Regions from separate parts of the Nonomuraea sp. NPDC050643 genome, predicted to be linked through region 4. Evidence: riboswitches for the same ligand, from Rfam matches in the RefSeq annotation. Region 4 holds a riboswitch; each other region holds the start of a gene.
The links. Region 4 has a riboswitch for cyclic di-AMP ahead of AB0I15_RS40805 (NlpC/P60 family protein). Riboswitches for the same ligand answer to the same signal wherever they lie in the genome.
Positions count from the first base shown of each region.

Region 1 (4,193 bases), on a different contig from region 4:
GAGTGCCGGTTGAATGGTGTCGCCGGCCAGTGCCGCCGTCAGGCGACGCTGATCGACCGCACCATGAGCCCCCAACGTCCCTCTCCCCGTTGACCAGCGCAAGCAGTCCACGACGAACTAACATTCCCCAACAATTCCGTGTCATAATTTGGTGGAATCTGTTGGAAGGGGCGGACGTGCTCGCACAGCAGCGTCAGCAGACGATCCTCGAACGCGTGCGCAGCAACGGCGGCGTCCGGGTGGCCGATCTCGTACGCGAGCTCGGCGTCTCCGACATGACCATCCGCCGCGACCTCGAGGTGCTGGCCGAGCGCGGCCTGCTGGAGAAGGTGCACGGCGGCGCGACCGCCCTGGGCCCCGGCTCGACCGAGGAGCCCGGCTTCACCGCCAAGTCCGCCCGCCAGCAGCAGGAGAAAGAGGCCATCGCGCGGCGCGCGGCCCAGCTCGTCCGGCCGGGGACGGCCGTGGCCCTGTCCGCCGGCACCACGACGTGGGCGCTGGCCCACCATCTGATCGGCATGCCCGACCTGACCGTGATCACGAACTCGATCCCCGTCGCCGAGGTCTTCCACCGCAACCCGCGCGCCGACCGTACGGTCGTGCTGACCGGGGGCGTGCGCACGCCGTCCGACGCCCTGGTCGGCCCCGTGGCCGTGTCCGCGATCCGCCGGCTGCACGTGGACACGCTCTTCCTCGGCGTGCACGGGATGAGCGTGCGGGCCGGGTTCACCACGCCCAACCTGCTCGAGTCGGAGACCGACAGAGAGCTGGTCACCGCCGCGCACCGGCTGGTCGTCCCCGCCGACCACACCAAGTGGAACACCGTCGGCATCAGCACCATCGCCGAGCTGACCGAGGCCGACGTGGTCATCAGCGACGCGGGGCTGCCCGAGGACGCACGCACTGAGCTGGCCGAACGGGCCGGAGAACTGATCATCGCGGAGGGCTCGCCTTGAAACGCACCATCACCCACCTGGCCGACGGCCGAGAGCTGATCTACTTCGACCGGCGCGACGACGCCGACAGGAGCGCGATCGACCGACGGACGCTCGAGCCCCGGCCGGTGGCGTCCGAGCTGCGTTACGACCCGCTGACGGAGGAGTGGGTCGCGATCGCCGGGCACCGGCAGACGCGGACGTTCCTGCCGACCGGTGGCACCGCCGAGTGCCCGCTGTGCCCGTCGTCGGACGATCGCTCGACGGAGATCCCGGCGTACGACTACGACGTGGTGACGTTCGAAAACCGCTTCCCCTCCTTTTCTGGAAATTTTGGGACTTATCAGGATGTCGGCGGTCTGAGTGAGGTCCGTCCGGCTGTGGGGCGGTGTGAGGTGGTGTGCTTCACCTCTGACCACTCCTCCTCCTTCTCCCGGCTCCCCGACGCCCAGGTGGAGCTGGTCATGGAGGCGTGGGCCGACCGCACGGCCGAGCTGTCCGGGATCGAGGGCGTGGAGCAGGTGTTCTGCTTCGAGAACCGGGGCGAGGAGATCGGCATCACGATCTCCCATCCGCACGGCCAGATCTACGCCTACCCCTACGTCACGCCCAGGACCAAGCTGCAACTCGGCGCGGCCTCCCGGTACAAGGGCCCCGGCAACCTGTTCGCCGACGTGCTGGCCGCCGAGCGGGCGGCCGGGACCCGGGTGGTGGCCACGAACGAGCTGTGGACGGCCTTCGTGCCGGCCGCCGCGCGGTGGCCGTTCGAGGTGCACGTGTATCCGCACCGGCAGATGCCCGATCTGGCGGCGCTCACGGAGGAGGAGCGGGCTGCCTTCGCCCCGCTGTACACCTCGGTGCTGCGGGCGTTCGACGGGCTGTTCGGCGTCGTGATGCCGTACATCTCGGCGTGGCACCAGGCGCCCGTGCGGCAGGACCGGGAGCTGGCGTACCTGCATCTGGAGCTGTTCAGCGTCCGGCGGGCGCCGAACAAGCTGAAGTTCCTGGCGGGCTCGGAGTCCGCGATGGGCGCCTTCGTGAACGACGTGCTGCCGGAGGAGGCCGCCCGCATGCTTCGATCACAAGTAGATCACTAATAGATTTCTACTTAAGGTCGCATGACTCGTGATCTACCACTAATATCCCCATATGCACCGACCGTAACGGTCGTTGCACGCCTAATCCCGGGCGCGTCACCCGGGAGCCGGGGACCCAATCCGCACCTGGGGTGAATCCACTTCGGTGGTAGGGCCGCAGCCTCCCATGCCCGAACCCGTCAGCTAACCCGGTCGGCAGAGGGAGAGGAACACCTACGTGGCGGCTTCGTCCCCCGCGAGTCTTGCCATCTGTCTCATCACCGCCACCGCCTTCGCCGCCCTCCCGGCGACCGCGGCGTCGGCCTCCATAACAGCACCGGCCGCGGTGCAGTCCGCCCCCAAACCCTCGGAATCCCAGCTTCGCGCCCAGCTCAAGCGGCTCAACACCAAGGTCGACAAGCTGATCGAGAAGTACAACCTCAAGCGTGTCGAGCTGGCCAAGGCGCAGGAGGCCGCCAAGGCGGCGAAGGCCAGGCTGGCCACCGCCGAGCAGACGCTGGTGACCGCCGAGCAGCGGGTGGCCGAGATCGCCCGGCTGCGCTACCAGAACGCCGACGCCTCGCTGCCCGGCTTCATGCTTCCCGACAACAGCTCGAGCGCGGCCCTGCTCGAACAGCTCACGGCCGAGCAACAGGCCGTCGTGCAGAGCGTGGCCAAGGCCCGCGACGACAGGAAGAAGGCCAGCGAGGAGGCCGCGGCGCTGGCGGACAAGATCCGCGACGACGCGGCCGAGGTGACGAGGCAGCGCGACGACGCCGAGGACGTCATCAAGGACATCCGCGAGAAGCTGGAGGACCTGGTGCCGTTCGGGTCGGGCCGCAACACCGACGGCTCCTGGGCGCCCGAGCTGCCGAGCGGCACGGACAACATCACCTCCCGTACGCGGCTGATGAAGGCGCAGGTGGAGAAGAACTTCTCGCTGCCGTTCGACGTGGGCTGCTTCCGCTCCGGCTCGAGCGGCGAGCACCCGCTCGGGCGGGCGTGCGACTTCATGATGAGCACGGGCGGGTCGATGCCCAGCGCCGCCAACAACGCGCTCGGCGACCGGATCGCGGAATGGGCGATCAAGAACAAGGGCAAGCTCGGCCTCAAGTACGTGATCTGGAAGCAGCGCATCAACCACGGATCCGGCTGGCGCACGATGTCGGACCGGGGCAGCGTCACCGAGAACCACTACGACCACGTGCACATCTCGATGAACTGAGGCGGACGGCGGAAGGCCCCGCGGAACCGAGGGGTTCCGCGGGGCCTTCCGTCCGTTGTCGGCCGGGCCCGGGGTCAGTTGGTGAGCGTGAGCGGGTTGACCAGGTCGGCGTAGACCAGCAGGCCGGCCATGATCATCATCACGATCGCGATCGCGTACGTCAGCGGCAGCACCTTCGCGATGTCCACGTAAGCGGGCTCGGGCCGCCGCATGACCTTGGCGTAGCCCCGCTTGATGCCCTCCCACAGCCCGCCCGCGATGTGCCCGCCGTCGAGTGGCAGCAGCGGGATCAGGTTGAACATGCCGATGGCCAGGTTGAAGCCGGCCAGCAGGTTGACGAAGATGGCGATCTTCTTCTCGTTGGACAGGTCGGAGGCGAGGATCTCACCGCCCATGCGGCCCGCGCCGACCACGCCCACCGGGCCCTCGGGGTCGCGCTCCTCGCCCGAGAAGGCCGCGTGCCAGACGCCGACCATCTTCTCCGGCAGGTTGACCAGCGAGCCCGCCACCCTGGCCGTCAGCTCGCCCATGTAGCCGACGACCTGGCCGAGGCTCTGCTGCTGCATGACCTCGGTGGGCAGGACACCGAGGAAGCCGACGTTCTTGTCGACCTTCTCGGGGTCCTCGAGGTTGGGGCGGTCTTGGGCGATGAGCGTGACGTTGAGCGTCATCGGCTTGCCGTCGCGCTGGATGCCGAGTTGCACCGGGCCGGGGCCGTGGGAGCGGATCAGGCGGGTGGCGTCGGGCCAGGAGCCGATCGGCTTGGAGTCGAAGGAGACCAGGCGGTCACCCGGCTTCAGGCCCGCCTGGGCGGCGGGCGTGGGCTTGTCGGTGGCCTTGCACTCCGTGCGCTGCTCCGCGAGCGGGATCACGCAGGTGTTGGTGTCGGGCGAGACGATCGGCGCCCAGGTGGGCAGGCCGATGCCGACCAGCAGGATGCTGAAGAAGACGAAGGCG
Region 1 is NZ_JBFAIM010000017.1:17,608-21,800, forward strand. Features, by position in the region: gene AB0I15_RS23725 (DeoR/GlpR family DNA-binding transcription regulator) at 177-956, shown strand; gene galT (galactose-1-phosphate uridylyltransferase) at 953-2,032, shown strand; cyclic di-AMP (ydaO/yuaA leader) riboswitch at 2,101-2,244, shown strand; gene AB0I15_RS23735 (hypothetical protein) at 2,250-3,236, shown strand; gene AB0I15_RS23740 (M50 family metallopeptidase) at 3,311-4,193, opposite strand, start outside.
Region 1: linked by a shared signal. The riboswitch ahead of AB0I15_RS23735 (hypothetical protein) and the one ahead of AB0I15_RS40805 (NlpC/P60 family protein) in region 4 are both predicted to bind cyclic di-AMP.

Region 2 (4,193 bases), on a different contig from region 4:
ACGGTCGACCTGGAGGACTGACCTCTCCTCGCGGCATCGCGACAAGGGGGCCGTCACCGGAAAGGGTGGCGGCCCCTTCGCGTCTCACCATGCGAGATACTAGGACATCCAACGAGATGCCTCAGGTACTGTTATCGGTAATGCGCCAGGTTCTCGTACTTATTACCTGCCGCGGCGGGGCCTGTTAGGGCAGGTCGACGACTCGCCGCGGTGTGCGGCGTCGCGTCGGCCGTCAAGTCCCTTCGTCCGGTCCGTGACCCGGACCACGAGATCAGGCCCGGTCGGATTCGCGACCGGAGTCCGGCTTCCCACTGAGACACGCCCGCGAAATGAGATGAGTCACATGTACGAGATGTATGCCTGGAACCGTGCCGAAGACCAGCAGGACGAGGCCGCCGAGGCCGTGCAGATCGCGCTGGACCGCCGCGACAACGGCGGCGCCCCGCAGAACTCCGGCCGGTAGCCCTTCAGGGCTCCAGCCGACAGTCCTTCAGAACTCCAGCCGGTAGAAGGCGGCCGACCGCCTCATCCCCGGCAGGGCCTTGACGATCCAGGCCGAGACGCGGTGGGTCTTCGACAGGTCCTCGAACCCGTCGATCTCGAACGCGCTCACCGCCGACACGCACCGCAGCCTCGGATGGATCGCCTCCAGAACGGCCGGGCCGTCGATGCCCCAGTGGACCGCGGCCCCGGCGTTCTGGACGGGCTTGTTGAGCTTCTGCAGCCGCAGGCCGAGCCGGCTCAGGGCGTCGAAGATCAACTGGCCGCCGGGGAAGCGCTCCACGATCGCCCGCAGGAGCTCCGGCCCTCCGGCCGGATCGAGGTAGTAGAGCAGGCCCTCGGCCACGACCAGCACCGGAGCGTCGCGGGGGACCTGCTCCAGCCAGGCCAGCTCGGTGGCCGACGAGCCGATCATGGTGTAACCGGGCCGCTCGGGGAACAGCCGCTCGCGCAGCTCGATGACCTCGGGATAGTCGAGGTCGTACCAGCGGACCGAGGGCGGCGGGTCCATCCGGAAGACGCGCGTGTCGAGACCGCAGCCCGGCTGCAGCACGATGGCCTCCGGATGCCGGGCCAGGAACTCGCCCGCCCACCTGTCCATGAACCGGGCCCTGAGGGCGACGGCCTCGGCGGTGCTGGGGGTGATGCCCGTCTTGGTGAAGTCGTGGTCGATCCGGCCGATCACTTCGTCGGCCATCCGGTCGCCCAGGATCGGGTTGGGGGAGCGCGCGTCGAGCGCCTTGCCGTACAGGGTGGCGAGGAGGGTCGCCTTCTCCTCGGTCAGATGCACCTTCTCGGGTGACATGCCTCCCACGGTACGTCCGTGACTGAGGTTACGGACACCTCTCCTCGCGGACACGGAGAGTACTGATAGCGTCGCGCTGCGTATCCGTTCGCTGAGGAGGTCCCCCATGCACGCTTCCCTGACCGCGATCCGTCGCGTCGCCGCCGTGGCCCTGCCCGCCGTGGCCGCCGCGGCCCTGCTCGCCGCGCCCGCCCACGCGCAGGCGGGAGAGCTGAGTATCACGAAGTACCACCAGGGCGCGGCGCAGCGCTGGTTCCTGACCTGTGACCCGGACGACGGCAGCCACCCCGACCCGGGCGCCGCCTGCGACATGCTCCGCAGGAGCGGCGGTGATCTGGAGCGGCTCAGGTTCCGCCCGGACGTGGCCTGCCCGCGCATCTACGACCCGGTCCACGTCAAGATCCGCGGTGTGTTCTACGGCGAGCCGAAGAACTTCGAGGAGACCTACCCGAACCCGTGCTTCGCGGACAACCTGGCCGCCCCGATCGTGCCCTGATCGCCCGGCGCGACCGGCGAGCGGCCCCGCGCCAGGCGGGGCCGCTCGCGGCTTTCTCGGAGCGGTGTTCTCAGTGCGGTGTTCTCAGTGCGGTGTTCTCGGGGCGGTGCTCTCAGGGTGGTGTTCCCGGAGCGGTGTTCTGAGGGTGGTGTTCTGGGGGTGTGTTCTCATCTGGGGGGTGTGTTCTCAGAGGGTGGCGGTGGGCATGTCCGGAGCCGGGGCCCGGCGTTTCTCCAGCACCTTGGACCAGCGGCGCACACCCGCGGGGTCGGGCCGGACCGCCCCCACGAAGGCGTCCCTGCGCCAGCTCGAAAGCTTCTCCTCCTTGACCACGTCACCGCTGCGCGGCGCGTGCACCATGAACCCGGGCTTGGAGATCATCCCCACGTGTCCCAGGTTGCTGAAGAAGACGAGGTCGCCGGGCTTGAGGTTCTCCCAGCCGATCTTCCGGGAGAACGCCCCGTACTGTTCGCGGGCGGTGCGGGGCAGTTCGATCCCCGCCGACTCGTACGCCCGGAGCATGAGCCCCGAGCAGTCGTATCCCCGGTCGCTGGTGCCGCCCCAGACGTACGGGATGCCGCGTTTGGTCATCGCGTAGTGGAGAGCGGCCTTCCAGGGCGGCGTGGGGACGCGCTTGGCCTGGATGCGCCGGATCTCGGCGCCGGTCAGGGTGGTGACGTCTTTGTCGGGGGTCGCCTGTTTGTCAGGGGCCGCCTGTGCGGCTGGGCTGGCCAGGATGAGCCCGGCGACGCCCGCCGCCAGGCCGATGGCGATGCGAGACAGAACACTGTCCTTCCACGAGGCCGGCCGGGTTAGCTGACGGGCTCGGGCCTGGAAGACGGCCCTACGGCGGTTGCCGATTCGCCCCAGGGGAAAGTGGGTCCCCGGCTCCACGCAAGGGCTGCGTGGATTAGGCCCGATGGACTCTAACGAAACGGTCAAAAGGTCGCAATAGGGACAAAACCGGGCGTCCGAAAAATGAGATGGTGTGTTCGTCAGTCGAGACGAGCCGGTAAGGTACCGCCCATGGAGTCGCGTAACATCCGCCTGGCCGTCATCCCTGGGGATGGCATCGGCACCGAGGTCGTAGCCGAAGGACTCAAGGTCCTGGAAGCGGTCGGCACGAAGATCGAGCCCACGCACTATGACCTGGGCGCCGCCCGCTATCACCGTACCGGGGAGACGCTGCCCGACGCGGTGCTCGAGGAGTTGCGCGGCTTCGACGCGATCCTGCTGGGCGCCGTCGGCGACCCGAGCGTGCCGCCCGGCATCCTGGAGCGCGACCTGCTGCTCCGCCTCCGGTTCGAGTTCGACCACTACGTCAACCTGCGGCCGGTCAAGCTGTTCCCCGGCGTCGAGACCCCGCTGGCCGACACGCCGCCCGAGGACATCGACATGATCGTCGTCCGCGAGGGCACCGAGGGCCTCTACGCGGGCACCGGTGGCGCCATGCGGCGCGGCACGCCGTACGAGATCGCCACCCAGGAGTCGCTCAACACCGCCTACGGCGTCGAGCGCGTGGTGCGTTACGCGTTCGAGAAGGCCAAGTCGCGCCCGCGCAAGAAGCTGACCCTCGTCCACAAGACGAACGTCCTCGCCTACGCCGGCGACCTGTGGCAGCGCACGGTCAACCGCGTGGCCGAGGAATACCCCGAGGTCACGACCGACTACAGCCACATCGACGCGGCCTCGATGTTCTTCGTCAGCCAGCCTGAGCGCTTCGACGTGGTCGTCACCGACAACCTGTTCGGCGACATCATCACCGACCTCGGGGCGGCCATCGCCGGCGGCATCGGCCTGGCGGCCAGCGGCAACATCAACCCCGAGCGGACCACGCCGAGCATGTTCGAGCCGGTCCACGGCAGCGCGCCCGACATCGCGGGCCAGGGCAAGGCCGACCCCACCGCGACCATCCTGTCCGTCGCCATGCTCCTCGACCACCTCGGCCTGCACGCCGAGTCGGCCAAGGTGGAGCAGGCGGTCGCCGACGACCTCGTGGAGCGCCTGACCGGCTGGGCCGGTCGCACCACCCACGAGATCGGCGACGACATCACCGCGCGAGTATCCGGCTAGGGCCGCCTAGCTCCGAACGCGCCTGGCGGTCCGACGAGGACTGCCAGGCGCTTTTTCGCGTCCAAAAGGACCAACCACCCCATCGGCCACTTGCCATCCCATATAGCGAGACAATAGGAAGTACGGGACTGCCTCCCGGGCACGACTGCTCCGCGCAGCAGATCCGCGGACAGTGGGCAGGTTCCGGTAGATTTCGGTAGATCGCAGAGAGAAGGACCGCCGTCATGACCATCGCTCAGAAGCTCAGCTTCGACGTGCAGCTATCCGACCACGCTCGCACCGCGGCCGAGCGGGAGCAGGTACTGGCGAACCCCGGCT
Region 2 is NZ_JBFAIM010000001.1:202,917-207,109, forward strand. Features, by position in the region: gene serA (phosphoglycerate dehydrogenase) at 1-21, shown strand, start outside; gene AB0I15_RS00895 (class I SAM-dependent methyltransferase) at 491-1,306, opposite strand; gene AB0I15_RS00900 (SSI family serine proteinase inhibitor) at 1,413-1,802, shown strand; gene AB0I15_RS00905 (C40 family peptidase) at 1,989-2,393, opposite strand; cyclic di-AMP (ydaO/yuaA leader) riboswitch at 2,589-2,729, opposite strand; gene AB0I15_RS00910 (3-isopropylmalate dehydrogenase) at 2,829-3,875, shown strand; gene AB0I15_RS00915 (branched-chain amino acid aminotransferase) at 4,100-4,193, shown strand, end outside.
Region 2: linked by a shared signal. The riboswitch ahead of AB0I15_RS00905 (C40 family peptidase) and the one ahead of AB0I15_RS40805 (NlpC/P60 family protein) in region 4 are both predicted to bind cyclic di-AMP.

Region 3 (4,193 bases), on a different contig from region 4:
CAGCGGAGCTGGACCTTGCCGGAGAAGGCGTCACCGATGGCCTGGACGCGCCGGGGCATGCTCTCGCGGGGCTCGGCCAGCTCCAGGCCGTCCGGCAGCCCGAGGGCGCGCAGTTCGCGGCGGGTCGCCTTCAGTGGCCGCAGGCCTGCCCGGGGCACGACGACGGACACCGGGCCGAGGAGCCCGGCATGATGGGCTTCGACGGCGCACAGCATCTGGAGCGGCGACTCCACCCAGGCCGACGCCTGTTTGACCACTCCTGCCCTCCCAGCCGGGTGATAGCCCGTTCACGACCGCTTCAAGCTAGCCCCGCCGCCTTAAGCGCTCAGAAACTGGGCGTGAACAATGGAGGGTATGAATTCGCTCATGCTCAACACGGACGGCGTGCAGATCCCGCAGCTCGGGTACGGCGTCTGGCAGGTTCCGGCCGACGAGGCCGAGCAGGCCGTGCGGACGGCGCTGAAGACCGGCTACCGGCACGTCGACACCGCGGCCGCCTATGACAACGAGGAGGGCGTGGGGCGGGCCGTACGCGAGAGCGGGCTGCCGCGCGAGAAGGTGTTCGTCACCACGAAGCTGTGGAACGGCGACCACGGCCGCGCCGAGGCCGCCTTCGACGAGAGCCTGGCCCGCCTGGGGCTCGACTACGTAGATCTTTACCTCATGCACTGGCCCGTGCCGAAGCAGGACAAGTACGTGCAGGCGTGGAAGGCCATGGAGAAGATCTACCGCGACGGGCGGGCCAAGGCCATCGGCGTCTCCAACTTCACGGTCGAGACGCTCACCCGGCTCATGAACGAGACGGACATCACGCCGTCCATCAACCAGATCGAGCTGCACCCGTACCTGCAGCAGCGGGAGATGCGGCGCTTCCACGAGGCCAACGGCATCCTCACGGAGGCGTGGAGCCCGCTGGGCCAGGGCAAGGGGCTGCTGGACGACCCGGCGCTGAAGGTGCTGTCGGACAAGCACGGCAAGACGCCGGCGCAGATCGTGCTGCGGTGGCAGTTGCAGGTCGGCAACGTCGTCATCCCCAAGTCCGTGACGCCGTCGCGGATCGCCGAGAACATCGACGTGTTCGGCTTCATCCTGGACACCGAGGACCTCGCGGCCATCGGGGCGATGAACAAGGGCCGGCGCTTCGGGCCGGATCCGGACACCTTCAACATGACGTGACGAGGATCCCCGGCGGGCGGGCTCCGCTACGAGCGGCCGCCCGCCGGCGCCCCAGGGAATGAACCCAGAGCGGCCCGTGTTGTCCCCTACCTCGGCCGCCAGGACGCTTTCATGGCGATCACATTGCCCGGGAATTACCCTGGTCAGGCCGGTGTTGTAGCCAGTCGACGCGGACGGAAGCCGCGGACCCCGCGAACGTGGGGCTCCGGTGGCGGATCCCCGGCCACGAACGGATCGGGCACACACCGAACCGCGTCATCCCGGCCGGCAGGCGGAACGAATTTCTCGATCTTGCCTCTTGACGAATCCCTTGCCATGACAGGGGTTCCGGCCGACGCTCACAGGCACGTCGCCTAGCTGGGCTTTTATGGATTTGTAATCCTCTTGCCTCATGTATTACCTTATGGGGCATCTTGAGACATACATCCGGTTTGTCCGGCTATGTCTGACCATCGCACGACACATCACAGGATCGTCCTGTGACCGCTGAATCCGCCTCCGGGCGGAACCGGGGACCCAGTCCTTTGGGGTGAATCGGCACTTCGGTGCCGTAGGGCAGCTTCCACGCCCGAACCCGTCAGCTAACCCGGTAAGCGGCATGGAAGCAAGGAGTAACCCCCTCGATGGCCAAGCATCCTATTACCGCTGCACCCAAGGTCAACATCGCTCGCGCCGTTCTCGGCGCCACCATCATCGCCTCGGCCCTCGGCGGCCACGCCGCCACCGCCAACGCCGACACCCCGACCGGAGTCGCCGCGGCCACCGCCGCGAAGCACCCGACCGCCGCGATCGCCGCCCACAAGGCCGGCGCCAGCACCGACCACTCCGAAGAGACCAAGGTCAACGTCACCGCCAGTCAGGTACTCGCCCTGGCCAAGGCCCAGGTGGGCACCTCCGAGAACGCCAGCGGCGGCGGCACCAAGTTCCAGCAGTGGTACGCCAACTCGCAGCGCGCCGCCGAGACCGTGGCCCGCGACGGCGGCAACCGCGCCGCGTACCTGAACGCCGCCTGGTGCTCGATGTTCGTCTCCTGGGTCGGTGAGCAGACCGGCGCCCGCCCGCAGGTGGGCTGGGACGCCTACACCGTCGCCCACGCCAAGTGGTTCGCGGCCAACAACCGCTTCGGCACCCTCGCCAAGCCCGGCGCCGTCGTCTTCTTCTCGTGGAGCGGCAGCAAGGACATCAGCGACATCCAGCACGTCGGGTTCGTCGTGAAGGACAACCAGAACGGCACCATCTCCACCGTCGAGGGCAACACCGGCAACGGCAAGGTCGAGGAGCGCACCCGGCCCAAGTCGCAGGTCGTCGGCTACGGCTACCCCGAGTACGCCGCCTGACGAGGACGGCCCGAGAGGGCCCCTGCCTTTCCACAAGCGCGCGTCTCCCCACAAGGGAGGCGCGCGCTTGTCGCATTTCCCAACACGACACCGGCGGCCTGGCTCTGGAACGTCATGGCCGTCGGCTGGTCACCGTCCGCTGACGGGTTGAGCGCCGGTAAAGTCACGGTCACGGCCTGACGGACACGTACGCGGGTCAGCGTGCCCCTCCTGCGACGTTCCTTTCGCGGGCAAGGCGCCGGCGTAAGGCCCGTTCAGGGGCTGGGTCAGCTGAGGAAGAAGTTCGCCAGTGCGCCGGCGACCCCGGCCGGGTCGTTCTCCATCGGGATGTGACCGGCCCCCGGGATCCGGACGAGCGTGGTGTTCGGCATCTCGGCCGTGAACCGCTCGGCGTGGCGTACCTCCTGGAACGTGTCGTCCTCCCCCCAGACCAGCAGCTTCGGCGTCTCGTCGGCGCGCAGCGCGGGGACGAGGTCGAGCGTGTAGCGGCTGTCGGCCGCGCCGGCCAGGGCCATCCAGGACCGGCAGACCCGCGCGTCGGTCCACGGGTCGAGGTAGTCGGCCAGCTCGGCCTCCGTCGCCGGTCGGGCCAGGGCCGTCGTGACCGCCGTACGGCGCGCGGCCAGCACGTCCTCGACCGTCGTCGCCGCCACCACGGCCGGGTCGCGGAAGCGGGCCACCCCCGGCACCGGCCACGAGTCGTACGTGACCGAGTTGACCAGCGCCAGCCTGCGCACCTTCAGCGCGTCACCCACCAGCAGGTGCTGCGCGACCGCGCCGCCGATGTCGTGCCCGGCCACGGCGAGCGGCACGTCCGCGCCCAGCGCCGCCGCGAACCTGGCCACCCAGGCCGCCAGCGCGGGCACGGTGGCCGTTTCCGGGGTCAGCTCCCCCTCCGAACGCCCCAGCCCGGGCAGGTCCACCGCCACCGGCCGCAGCCCGGCCGCCGCCAGGTCGCCGAGCACCGGCCGCCACACCCGGCTCCAGTAGGTGCCGTGCAGCAGCAGCACCATCGGGCCTCGATCGCCCGCCGTCAGATATCCGGCCCGCAGCCCGTCCACTTCGATCGTCTTCCGCATGGCCATAACCATGATGTTCTTGAGAGGGCCCGGTCAAATATCATCTAGGGTATGGCGGTATGACATTAGCGCAGCTCCGGGTGCTGATCGCGGTCGCCGAGCGCGGCGGTTTCACGGCGGCGGCCGAGGAGAGCGGCATGTCCCAGCCCGCCGTCAGCCGCGCCATCGCCACGCTGGAGCGCGAGCTGGGCGCGGCCCTGTTCGTACGCCACCGCGACGGCATCGCCCTCACCGAGGCCGGCCGCCGCGCCCTCACCCGGGCCCGCGAGGCGCTGCGCCACTTCGACCTCATCCGCGCCGACGTGGCCGCCGCCAGCGGCCAGATCACCGGCGAGCTGCGCTTGGCCAGCCTCCCCAGCGCCACGGGCACGCTCGTGGCCAGGCTCCTGCGCGCGTTCACCGACCGCTACCCCCAGGTCCGGGTACGCCTGTTCGAAGGCGTCGACGACGACATCCGCGAATGGCTGCACCGGGGCGCCGCCGAGGTCGGCGTGGTCACCCTGCCCGCCCCCGGCCTGCACACCGCGCACCTGAGCACCCACGACATGCTGGCCGTCATGCCCGCCGGGCACCCGCTGGCCGCCCGGAAGGCCGTGCGCCT
Region 3 is NZ_JBFAIM010000079.1:19,594-23,786, reverse strand. Features, by position in the region: gene AB0I15_RS56475 (hypothetical protein) at 1-257, opposite strand, end outside; gene AB0I15_RS56470 (aldo/keto reductase) at 355-1,176, shown strand; cyclic di-AMP (ydaO/yuaA leader) riboswitch at 1,651-1,787, shown strand; gene AB0I15_RS56465 (CHAP domain-containing protein) at 1,800-2,513, shown strand; gene AB0I15_RS56460 (alpha/beta hydrolase) at 2,780-3,592, opposite strand; gene AB0I15_RS56455 (LysR family transcriptional regulator) at 3,652-4,193, shown strand, end outside.
Region 3: linked by a shared signal. The riboswitch ahead of AB0I15_RS56465 (CHAP domain-containing protein) and the one ahead of AB0I15_RS40805 (NlpC/P60 family protein) in region 4 are both predicted to bind cyclic di-AMP.

Region 4 (4,193 bases):
TCACGGCATGAGCCGCCCCCGCCGGCCCGGCAGTCTCGCCAGCCCGCGCAGCACCACATTCGCCTTGTACGGCGGCTCCGCCTCGGTCAGTTCCAGCTCCGGCGCCGCCCTGGCCAGCGCGGAGAGCGCGATCTCGCCCTCCATCCTGGCCAGCGTCGCCCCCAGGCAGAAGTGGATGCCCAGCCCGAACGCCACGTGCCGCCCGGGATCCCGCGCCACGTCGAACCGGTCCGGATCGGGGAACACGGCGGGGTCGCGATTGGCCGCGCCTATCAGGGCGACCACCGGGGTGTCCTTCGGCACCGGCACACCGCCGAGCGTCGTGTCCTCCAGCGCGACCCTGGAGGTGAGCTGGACCGGCGGGTCGTACCTGAGCACCTCCTCGACCACCTGTTTGGGCCGATCGGCCGCGTGGCGCAGCAGGCCGCGCCCGGCCAGGTGCAGCACCCCGTTGCCGATGAGGTTGACGGTCGTCTCGTGGCCGGCCACGAGCAGCAGCACACAGGTGGCCAGTAACTCGGCCTCCGTCAACCCCTCGACGCCCGCCAGGGCGCTCAGGAGGTCCTCTCCGGGCCGCTCCCGCCGTAATGTGAGCAGCCCTCGGAAGTAGTCGCGAAACTCCCTTCCGGCCCGGCCGCTTTCCGATACGAGGTCGTCTGTAAGCATCGGGTCAAGTCCGCGAGCCAGGGTCTCACTCCAGCCGCGGAAACGTTCATGGTCCTCCGGGGGCACCCCGAGCATCTCGCTGATCACCATGACCGGCAGCGGGTATGCCAAACCGGACACGAGGTCGGCCTCATCCGACAGCCCGTCGATCAGCCCGGCGGTGATCGCCTCGACGCGGGGGCGGAGCCGTTCGAGCATGCGCGGGGTGAACGCCCTGCTGACCAGCCCCCGCAGCCTGGTGTGGTCGGGCGGGTCCATCCAGAGGAACGATTCGACGGGCTGACCTGGCTCTCTGTTGCTCAGGGGGCTGGAGCCGCGGCCGAACCGGGGGTCGCGCAGGAGCGTCGTACAGAGGTCGTGGGTGGTGGCGACGAGTAACCCCGCACGCGTGGGGAAGATCGCGCCACGCGCGCTCATCTCGCGATAACCGGCATAAGGATCACGCAGAAATTCCGGATTGAACGGATCAAAACCCAGCACATCCACTGGGCTCTTTGACAATGGATCCGCCGTTCCGGAAGGCTCCATGAGATCGCTCATCCGAGGCCGACCTGTCCCGACATATGGCGAGTACGTCATATATAACGGATCATGTCAATAGACCTCGTCAAGCACGGAGATTATCGTGCTTGACGACCTTTCCAAGATGCGTTTACGGTCTGCGAGGAGCAACTTTGGCCCGGTCGAGAGGCCCAAGTTCTGCTGTTGGGGGGGAGGGCTCCCGATGGATGTGCTCACTGAAGGCGTTGAGCTGAGCCATGCGGATTTGGCGTTACTGGCGGAGCTGGCCAAAGGAGTTACGGTCGATCGGGTGGGCAGACGTCTGGATATCAGCGGACGCACAGTACGCCGAAGATTACGGTGCATCTGCGACCGTATCGGCGTTGCCACGGCGATCGAGGCCGTGGCGTGGGCTGCCCGCCGCCAGTTGATCTAACGGCGTCCGGTTACGGGGAAAGCGTTCTCAGTCGGCGATGCGCACCGCGCCGGCGAACGGCCGCCGGGCGATCGAGGCGATCCGTACGACGTCACCCGTCTGCGGGGCGTGCACCATCATGCCGCCGCCGAGGTAGATGCCGACGTGATGCAGGTCGCTGTAGAAGAACACCAGGTCGCCCGGCCGTAGCTCGGAGCGGTCGATGTGCCTGCCCGCGGTCCACTGGCTGCCGGTGTAGTGGGGCAGTGAGATGCCCACCTGCTGGTAGGCGGCCATGACCAGACCGGAGCAGTCGTAGGAGCTGGGACCTTCCGCGCCCCAGACGTACGGCTTGAGCTGCTGCGTGAGCGCCCACCGCGCCGCCTGGGCCGCCTTGCCGCCGCCGGCGATCGGCAGATTGACGCGCGTCGCCCGGGTGCCGGGACGGCCGGCCTCGCCCAGGGCTCGCCTGAACAGGTTGCTCTCGACCTTGGTGACCAGCTTGGTGATCTTGTCGCGCTTGGTGTCGAGCTCGGTGACGAGCTTCTGGACCTCCGCGATGCGCGACTTGGCGCCCGACCTGGCGCGCTCGGCGGTCTCCCTGGCCTTGGTGACCTGGCTGAGCTCCTGGCCCTGCTGCTGCTCGAGCACGTACGTGGTCGCGGCGCGGTCGAGGAAGGTGTCGGGGTCCTCGGCGGAGGTGAAGGCCAGCACCCTGCCCAGGCCGCCGGTCATGTAGGCGTTCTGGGCCAGCATGGCGACCTTGGCGTGCTTGGCCGCGAGGTCGGCCTCGCTGGTCGACAGCGTCTTCTCCGCAGCCTCGGCCGCCTTCTTGGCGGTCTTGAGCTTCTCCCGCTGGTCGTTGTACTGCTCGGCCAGCGTCTCGATGTCGACGTGCAGCTTCTCGACCTGCTTGGCCATGTCCTGGAGGGAGGGCTTGGGGTCCGCGGACGCCGAACCGACGGGAACGGCGATCATTAACGCGGCGACTGTGAGACTCGCCACACCCAAGCGGTATGGCCGCCGAACTCGTTCATGAGGGCGGGCGTGTTCGCCCGCCGACTTCCCCTCACGACCGAGCGTGCCCTTCACCAACCAGCTCCTCTCATCGACGCCTACCGGGTTAGCTGACGGGTTCGGGCCGGAGCAGCCCTACCGAATGATCTCGGATTCACCCCATTGACGGCGTTGGAGGTCGCCGTCGGCGGTTCCCCGGCTCTCCTTGCGGAGATTGGGCGTGTTCCCCCCGCGACACGCGGGGAACATCGTCGCTGGACACTAATGCACTCCGGGTTCGTGCTCAACCACAACTGCCGAGTCTGTAGAGGTTTCACAACTGAAGGGTCACAAGGTGATCTCGTGCACACCCGTGCAGAACAGACTTTATGTCCCTCTTTGCCCTTGCATCTGCCGAACGCAGGTTCTCGTCGGCCGCGCGCCCATCTGACCAAGAGATGCCACAGGATGGGCCGAGACATGGGCGTTAGGGCCGAACCGTAATGACATCTGTACTCTGGAGAGCCATGGAGCAGGTGGCCGAACTGACAGTGCCCGAGACCGCGGTCGTGGTCCGGCGTGCCCGCACGCCCGACGTGCGCACGGTCAGACGCCTGGTGGACACCTATGCGGGCGCGGGCCCGCGGCTCCTGGAGAAGGCCACCGTGACCCTGTACGAGGACGTACAGGAGTTCTGGGTGGCCGAGCGGGGCGGGCAGGTCGTCGGCTGCGGCGCGCTTCACGTGCTCTGGGAGGATCTCGCGGAGGTCCGCACCGTGGCCGTGGATCCCGATAGCCGTGGCATGGGCGTCGGCCACCGGATCGTCTCGGCGCTGATACAGCACGCGAAGGATCTGGGTCTGCGACGTGTATTCTGTCTAACTTTTGAGGTCGACTTCTTCGCCAGGCACGGCTTTCGCCAGATTCAGGGCACGCCGGTCTCGCCTGAGGTGTACGCCGAACTCCTGGCCTCGTACGACGAGGGTGTGGCGGAGTTCCTCGACCTCGAACACGTCAAGCCGAACACCCTGGGCAACACCCGCATGCTGCTCCATCTGACATCGGGTGACGCGGACCTTGACCAGTTGGAAAGGTGATTGTTGATACCTATGTCGATACGTTGGGCAGCACAGGCATGTGTCCTGACACGTGCCACATGCGCACTCGAAGCGAGGTGACACGGTGAGCACCGGACAGCCGCCGTACCCACAGGACGAATCCGGCGAGAATTCTGCGCCCGCCAATCCCTGGCAGCAGAACACGGGCCGCCACCCCGGCGAGCCCGACCCCGACGCGACTGTGATCGGCTACCGGGCGGACGATGCCTACGGGCAACAGCCCCAGTACGGACAGCAGGGCTATGGCCAGCAGCAGCAGGGCTATGGCCAGCAACAGGGTTACGGCCAGCAGCCCCAGTACGGGCAGCAGCAGGGCTACGGACAGCAGCAGCAGTCCCAGCCCGACTACGGCCAGCAGCAGTATGGTCAGCAACCGCAGTCCCAGGCGGACTACGGTCAGCAATATGGCAATGCGGCGGGGCAGCAGGGCTACGGCCAGCAACCCCAGTCGGGCCAGCAACCTCAGTACGGCCAGCAGCAGGGCTACGGTCAGCAGC
Region 4 is NZ_JBFAIM010000041.1:109,162-113,354, forward strand. Features, by position in the region: gene AB0I15_RS40795 (cytochrome P450) at 1-1,083, opposite strand; gene AB0I15_RS40800 (LuxR C-terminal-related transcriptional regulator) at 1,391-1,603, shown strand; gene AB0I15_RS40805 (NlpC/P60 family protein) at 1,631-2,560, opposite strand; cyclic di-AMP (ydaO/yuaA leader) riboswitch at 2,680-2,830, opposite strand; gene AB0I15_RS40810 (amino-acid N-acetyltransferase) at 3,106-3,675, shown strand; gene AB0I15_RS40815 (RDD family protein) at 3,761-4,193, shown strand, end outside.